Regions from separate parts of the Buttiauxella noackiae genome, predicted to be linked through region 1. Evidence: predicted binding sites of a transcription regulator. Region 1 holds the regulator's gene; the other holds the start of a gene.
The links. The regulator CRP, encoded in region 1, controls carbon source genes, mostly activating them, when cyclic AMP is high. The targets are predictions, from matches to a motif close to ATGTGANNNNNNTCACAT.
Positions count from the first base shown of each region.

Region 2: IX31_RS10920 (maltoporin) is a predicted target of CRP. The motif match lies at 2,422-2,439, and genes of this name have one in related genera.

Region 1 covers NZ_JPRU01000003.1:15,776-19,964, forward strand. The annotation lists gene IX31_RS15955 (phosphoribulokinase) at 1-799, shown strand, start outside; gene IX31_RS15960 (OsmC family protein) at 893-1,297, opposite strand; gene crp (cAMP-activated global transcriptional regulator CRP) at 1,613-2,245, shown strand; gene IX31_RS15970 (YccS/YhfK family putative transporter) at 2,422-4,189, shown strand, end outside.
Region 2 covers NZ_JPRU01000002.1:542,461-546,649, reverse strand. The annotation lists gene IX31_RS10935 (methionine ABC transporter ATP-binding protein) at 1-514, shown strand, start outside; gene IX31_RS10930 (methionine ABC transporter permease) at 499-1,170, shown strand; gene IX31_RS10925 (LacI family DNA-binding transcriptional regulator) at 1,187-2,260, opposite strand; gene IX31_RS10920 (maltoporin) at 2,530-3,792, shown strand; gene IX31_RS10915 (PTS sugar transporter subunit IIB) at 3,968-4,189, opposite strand, start outside.

The sequences.
Region 1 (4,189 bases):
AATCTTCCAGCAACTCAATTTACGTGCAGCGGAAGTTGAAGGTGACAGTTTCCATCGTTTCACTCGTCCTGAAATGGATATGGCTATTCGTAAAGCACGCGACCTTGGGCGCCATATCAGCTATTTCGGCCCGGAAGCCAATGACTTTGGTTTACTTGAGCAAACTTTCATTGAGTACGGGAGAACCGGGCAAGGTAAGTCACGCAAGTATCTACATACTTACGATGAAGCAGTACCCTGGAACCAAATCCCCGGAACCTTTACGCCATGGCAGCCACTACCAGAACCCACTGATGTTTTGTTTTATGAAGGTTTGCACGGCGGTGTGGTCACGCCACAGCATGATGTAGCCAAAGCCGTGGATTTACTGGTTGGTGTGGTACCGATTGTGAACCTGGAGTGGATACAAAAACTGGTGCGAGATACCAGCGAGCGCGGGCATTCCCGTGAAGCGGTAATGGATTCTGTGGTTCGTTCTATGGATGACTATATCAATTACATCACGCCGCAATTCTCTCGCACCCACATCAACTTCCAGCGCGTCCCAACTGTTGATACGTCGAACCCATTTGCGGCTCGCGGCATCCCGTCACTGGATGAAAGTTTTGTGGTGATTCATTTTCGCGGGCTGGATGACATCGATTTCCCGTATTTACTCGCCATGCTACAAGGCTCATTTATTTCGCATATCAATACATTGGTGGTGCCGGGCGGCAAGATGGGGCTGGCGATGGAATTGATTATGACACCGTTAGTGAAACGGTTGGCGGAAGGGCGAAATATTAATCAGGGCGATTGATCACCGCCCTTGTCATGACTTATGCCCGTTAGCATTCGATTTGCTGGTGGGCGGCACTCACAACCCCCTGCTGCTCGAAGGATAACGGATAAATTAGCCTTCAATCACTTCATAGCTATGAGTAACATTGACAGCTTTTTCAAGCATCAGTGCAACAGAGCAGTACTTCTCAGCAGAGAGATCTACTGCGCGGGAAACTGCAGCATCTTTTAACTCTTTGCCTGTCACGATGAAATGCAGATTGATATGTGTAAACAAACGCGGAGCCTCTTCACGGCGCTCAGAGGTCAGTTTCACTTCACAGTCGGTCACGGTGTAGCGGCCTTTTTGCAAAATAGAAACTACGTCAATTGCACTGCAACCGCCAACGGACATCAGCACCATTTCCATTGGGCTTGGTGCTTTATCACCAGAATTGCCATCCATAAGAATCTGGTGCCCTGAAGCGGATTCACCCAGGAAGGTAAACCCTTCAACCCATTTCACTCGTGCCTGCATGCTACTTACTCCTGTAGATAAATTACCGTTCAGAGTACGCAGATTCAGCAAATCTGGCAACGGAAGGCGACATGCGTCAAGCTGAAACGATACAACAGGAGACACTTGTCAAAAGCTATGCTAAAACAATCCAGATGCTACATCGATACATTGACGTAATGCATGTATGCAGAGGACATCACTAATTACAGGCAGCAAGAATGACTTGCATGCCATCTCCCCAAGGTGGGGAATATTCTAATTACTTGCAACGCCAGACAGGATGTTTAGCGTCCTGTCGTTGGTAGCCAGTTATAAAACAGAGGATAACCGCGCATGGTGCTTGGCAAACCGCAAACAGACCCGACTCTCGAATGGTTCTTGTCCCATTGCCACATTCATAAGTATCCATCGAAGAGCACACTCATTCACCAAGGTGAGAAGGCAGAGACGCTGTATTACATCGTCAAGGGCTCTGTGGCTGTTCTGATTAAAGATGAAGAGGGCAAGGAAATGATCCTCTCCTATCTAAATCAGGGCGATTTCATTGGTGAGTTAGGGCTGTTCGAAGAAGGTCAGGAGCGTAGTGCCTGGGTTCGTGCTAAAAGTGCCTGTGAAGTGGCTGAAATTTCATATAAAAAATTCCGCCAGCTAATCCAGGTCAACCCAGACATTCTGATGCGCCTTTCTTCGCAGATGGCACGCCGTCTGCAAGTCACTTCTGAGAAAGTAGGCAACCTGGCATTCCTGGACGTTACCGGTCGTATCGCGCAGACACTGCTGAACCTTGCTAAACAACCTGATGCAATGACCCACCCGGACGGTATGCAGATTAAAATTACCCGTCAGGAAATCGGTCAGATCGTGGGTTGCTCTCGCGAAACTGTTGGTCGCATCTTGAAAATGCTGGAAGATCAAAATCTGATCTCCGCTCACGGTAAAACGATCGTCGTATACGGCACTCGTTAATCTCCGTCTAAAAAAATGGCGTGTTACTTCAATAACACGCCATTTTTGTCTCAAAAAAACCAAATCTGAAACCCGTTTAGGCAGCAAGTGAGTTCATCCCGATGAGCTTACTCAAGTAAGTGATTCGGGTGAATGAATGCAGCTAACGCCGCTGCAGCTTTAAGTAAGAAGGGTTTATGTGGCGAAGAGTTATCTACCATCCCGAGGTGAATTACGCACTGCGACAAACGCTGGTGCTGTGCCTCCCTGTGGCGGTAGGTTTACTCGTTGGCGATCTCCAGTCTGGCCTGCTTTTCTCGTTAGTTCCTGCCTGCTGCAATATTGCGGGCCTTGACACTCCCCATAAGCGCTTCTTCAAACGTTTGATTATTGGCGGCAGCCTTTTTGCCATCAGTAGCTTGATCATGCAGTTGCTACTTTTGTATACCAGTGTGCCACTGCCTATCATTCTTGTTGTGATGGCACTTTTACTGGGTGTCACGGCAGAAATCAGCTCACTTCACGCGCGTCTACTTCCCGCTTCACTGATTGCCGCTATTTTTACGCTCAGCATGGCCGGGAATATGCCAATCTGGAAGCCGATGCTACTTTATGTCTCCGGTACGATTTGGTACGGCGTATTTAACTGGTTTTGGTTCTGGATGTGGCGCGAGCAGCCATTACGCGAATCATTGAGCCTGCTCTATCGGCAGTTAGCAGATTACTGTGAAGCAAAATACGGCATGCTGACTCAACATACCGATCCGGAAAAAGCGCTGCCTCCGCTACTGGCTCGTCAGCAAAAAGCAGTAGATCTCATTACTCAATGCTACCAACAGCTTCATATGCTGGCGGCGAATCAGCATAACGGCTACAAGCGCTTGCTGCGTGCTTTTCAGGTGGCTTTAGATTTACAGGAACACATCTCGGTAAGCCTTCACCAGCCTGCGGAAGTGCAAAAACTCGTCGAGAAAAGCCATGCAGAAGCGGTTATTCGCTGGAATGCCCAGACAATCGCGGCGCGGCTACGTGTACTGGCTGACGATATTCTTTATCATCGTTATCCACAGCGTTTTACGATGGAAAAACAGATCGATGCCCTTGAGAAAATCGCCCGACAGAATCCAGATAACCCGGTAGGGCAATTTTGTCATTACCACTTCAGCCGTGTCGCTCGCGTGCTACGCACTCAACGCCCACTCTATGTCCGTGATTTAATGGAAGACCGGCAGCGCCGTTTGCCGCTGTGGGCGGCATTAAAAAGCTATTTATCATTGAAGTCAGCGGCGCTTCGCAACGCAGCAAGATTGGGTGTGATGCTCACGATAGCCAGTCTGTTAGGTGCATTTTTACATCTGCCCAAGCCCTACTGGATTTTAATGACGGTGATGTTCGTGACACAAAACGGCTACGGTGCCACACGTGTTCGAATTCTCCACCGTTCGGCTGGCACCATCGCAGGCCTTGCCATCGCAGGTATTGCGCTGCACTTCCACTTCCCGCAAAGCATTGCCCTGGGCGCGATGTTGGTCATTACGCTGGTGAGCTATTTGTTTATTCGCAAAAGCTACGGCTGGGCGACGATAGGCTTTACGGTGACAGCCGTTTATACCCTGCAATTGATAACATTAAGTGCCGAGCAGTACATCGTCCCTCGCCTGATAGATACCTTGCTAGGCTGTTTGATAGCCTTTGGCGGTATGGTGTGGCTATGGCCACAATGGCAGAGTGGCTTGTTGCGCCAGAACGCGCACGATGCGCTGGAAAGGGATCAAAGTGCCATTCGCCTGATTCTAAGTAATGACCCCGAACCAACGCCGCTGGCTTATGAACGCATGAAGGTCAACCAGGCACATAACGCTCTGTTTAACTCCCTGAATCAAGCAATGCAGGAGCCTGGGTTTAATTCGCATTATCTGGCGGATATGAAACTGTGGGTGACACACAGCCAATTTATTGTCGAAC
Region 2 (4,189 bases), on a different contig from region 1:
TGCGCGAAATGTGGCGGACAACATCGCCGTACCGTTAGAAATTGCGGGTCTTCCCCGTGAAGAACGACAAACACGCATCACGGAACTACTCGAGTTAGTCGGCCTTAGCGATAAAGCACAGGCTTTTCCTTCACAACTTTCCGGTGGGCAAAAACAACGTGTGGGAATTGCTCGTGCACTGGCTGCCCATCCTGATGTTCTGCTGTGTGATGAAGCGACCAGCGCATTAGATAGTGAAACCACCGCGTCCGTATTGGCACTGCTGAAGGATATTAACCATAAACTCGGCGTCACCATTGTGCTGATAACCCATCAACTGGAGGTGGTAAAAGCTATCTGTGACCACGCGGCATTGCTGGAACACGGCAAGCTTATAGAAAGTGGCTCGCTGTCTGAATTGCTGGTCATCCCCAGATCTCGTCTGCGTCAGGCTTTGCTCCCTGGAGATGCTGCGGAACAGGCATTCTTACGCCGTATTGGTATAACAAGGAGTCTATTATGCGAAGTCGCCTAGACTGGGGGGATTTATGGCCATTACTGCTCGATGGTTCGCTGGATACACTGTACATGGTAAGCCTTGCGGCATTGTTTACCGTGCTTATTGGATTGCCGTTAGGGGTACTGTTATTCCTCACTCGTCGTGATGGCGTATTACCCGCTCCGCTATTCAATCAGGTCATTGGCAGTGTCGTGAATGTCGGGCGTTCACTGCCGTTTATTGTGCTGTTAATTGCGCTGATTCCTTTTACCCGCATAATTATCGGCACTACGTTAGGCAGCACAGCCGCAGTGGTTCCGATAACTATTGGTGCCTTCCCCTTCTTTGCGCGTGTAGTAGAAAACGCGTTAGATGAGGTCGATAAAGGTCGTATTGAGGCCATTTTATCCATGGGAGGAAATGTCTGGCATATCATCACCAAAGTGCTGCTCCCCGAAGCGCTGCCTGCGCTACTGGCAGGGATCACTCTTACTATCGTAATGCTCATTGGTTTTTCGTCGATGGCGGGCGTAATTGGTGGTGGCGGTCTGGGAGATCTGGCGATTCGCTACGGTTACCAGCGGTTTAACGACCAGGTCATGGTTGGCACCGTTGTCATTCTGGTCGCGATGGTGCAATTGGTACAAAGTATTGGAGATCGTCTGGTGCGCCGCCTGGCGCACCGACGTTAAGCTTTAGGGTGATTGCTCAGCGAGATAAACGTTGGGCAATCAAACGTAACTCTTCAGCTATTTTTTGAATATCGCGATGTTCTTCAACCTGAGGCCCGGTTGAGTTTCGCACCACCAGTTTGGCTGGCAAGATTGATGATGAACGAAGTGTTTCGTTATCGCTCGCACTCAGAATACGCCGCACGGCCTCCCTACCCTGCAAATCTAAATCCAACGAAACCGTCGTCAGAGCCGGATAGAAAAAAGAGCTTTCATAAGTATCGTCATAACCGATAACCGACTTATGTCCGGGGATCGACAATTGATTCTGGTGAAAAGCACTAAGCACCCCAAGCGCCATCTGGTCATTCGCGACCAGCACCGCACTAAAGTTGGGGGTTTCACGTAACATTTGCAGGGCGCCAACATAACCACTTTGCGCATCCCAATTACCATGAATGACACTCACCGGTTTTAAACTGTAACCCTGGAGAGTTTCAAGCCAGCTCTTCAGACGTAGATTCGCCGAAACCGACGCCTTTGGCCCTGCCAGTAATGCAATGTCCCGATGCCCTAATTCATAGAGGTATTTAACGCTCGCTCGGGTGCCATCTGCTGGGTTAAACGAAACGTTAAACACGGAGCTGTAGGGGTCAACATCCAGAAATAAACAAATGACATCTTCATTCTCTGCCGCGATTCTCTCTGCCTCATCAGTCTCCAGGGGGACGTTGATAATCACCTTATCTACCCGCTGAGACTTGAGTTCATTGATGGAGTTTTGAATGCTTTGTTTTACGCTCTCATCAATCATGGAAATCAGCACCTGATAACCTTCAATATTGGCATAGTTTTTTACCGCCGCCGCGACTTGCGAAGGCGCGTGTAATGCCAATGAAGTGGTGACCAGCCCCACTGTCATACTTTGCTTGCCAACTAACTGTTGCGCAACACGGTTAGGTACGTATCGCAACTGCTCTATGGATTGTTCAACCTTGCGGCGCGTAGCCTCCGAAACATTGGCTGATTTATTCAGCACTCTTGAAACAGTCTGGTAAGAAACCCCTGCATGGCGGGCAACATCTTCTAAAGTGGCGCTTTTCGACTTCATAGTCAGGTTCCCAGTAAGTGTTCTTCAATAATTGTATCAGGGCAATAAATTAAATGACTAATCGCCCAATTCGACCTCTCACCCGACAAAACAATTGTACTACGATCACATATCAAAAACTGGTGAGCCCCGTCACTTATTGTTACAAATAACGCTGATTTATTTGCACTAAATCACAATAAATCAACTAACCAATTGCTTGAAATTATGTTTAGGCATTTTATTGCACCCGTTATGTGAACGTAATACAAAACTATAAAGGGGATAACATGAAAACCAGCTTACGCACTTTGTCCGTCGCGTTAGCCGTTGCGCTGACTTCACCATCTGTATTTGCAATCGAAAAAATTGACTTCCACGGCTATCTGCGTTCTGGCGTAGGTGTATCAAGCGATGGAGGGCTGCAAGAATGGCAAAAGAACAAAGTAGGTCGCCTTGGTAACGAAGCGGACACATATGGCGAGCTGGAGTTAGGTTCTGAGGTTTATAAAAAAGATGATGTTAGTTTCTACCTCGACAGCATGATCAGCATGGTGTCCGACGGTTCTAACGATAGCGAAACCACCTTTAATGACGATGCACAATTCGGCCTGCGCCAGCTAAACCTACAAATTAAAGGTCTCGTTCCCGGTGATAAGAATGCGGTTATCTGGGGCGGCAAGCGTTACTACCAACGCCACGACTTACATATCATTGACACCAAATACTGGAACATTTCTGGTTCTGGTGCAGGTATTGAAAACTATACCGTTGGCCCTGGTGCTGTATCTCTTGCCTGGATTCGTGGCGATGCCAACGATGTCGATTACCGGGTTGACGGTGACAATGACGTAAATATCAACTACATCGACTTGCGTTATGCAGGCCTGAAACCATGGGCAGGTTCGTGGGTCGAAGTGGGTATTGACTACGCAATGCCAAATTCTACTGATAAACAAAAAGAAGAGTACGGCGGTTTATATGATGCCGACAATGGTGTCATGCTTACTGGCGAAATTAGCCAGGATATGTTCGGCGGCTACAATAAGACCGTTCTGCAATACGCTAATAAGGGACTAGCCCAGAATATGGTTTCTCAGGGGGGCGGTTGGTATGACATGTGGAATATGACCAACGATGCAAAAGGCTATCGTGTTATTAACACAGGTCTTATCCCTATTACTGACAAATTCTCTATCAACCATGTTTTGACCTGGGGTTCTGCCGATAATATTACACAGTACACCGACGATACCAGTCTGTTCTCGCTTGTAGGCCGTGCTCAATATCAATTTACGCAATATGTTCGTGCAATTGGCGAAGTAGGTGGTTTCTACCAAAAAGACAATTACAAAGACGGTTCTAACTATAAGCAAAGCGGTGAGAAATATACCATTGCTTTAGGTTTAGCTGATGGCCCTGACTTCATGTCTCGTCCAGAACTACGTGTATTTGCATCTTATTTAAATGATTCAGAAAATGGCAAGCCATTCAACGACCGTACTGCTAGCGATACCTGGAACTTCGGTGTCCAGGTCGAAGCATGGTGGTAATGCCATTACTCATATTGCAGTAAACAGTATCAGGGTTGTATCTCCAAAGATCATTGACGAATTTATTACCCATTATTGCCACTCGTCACTTAGTGCATAACATTATTTATGCTTTGGCTAAACTTTGTGATAACCACCAAAAGTGGTTATCACTTTTTATTTTAAACGGTTATTTTTACGACTTAGAAAAATGCTCATCCATTATCTTTCGTAAATTATCAGACTGCTTACCAAATATTGCATGAACTTCCTTCCCTAATATCACCACACCTAGCGCACCTGTTTTCTGTAATGTATCAGTATTCACTTTCGATAAATCATCTACAGTGACACGCAGGCGGGTAATACAAGCATCAATATTTTTAATATTCGGTTTCCCACCAAAATATTGAAGTAA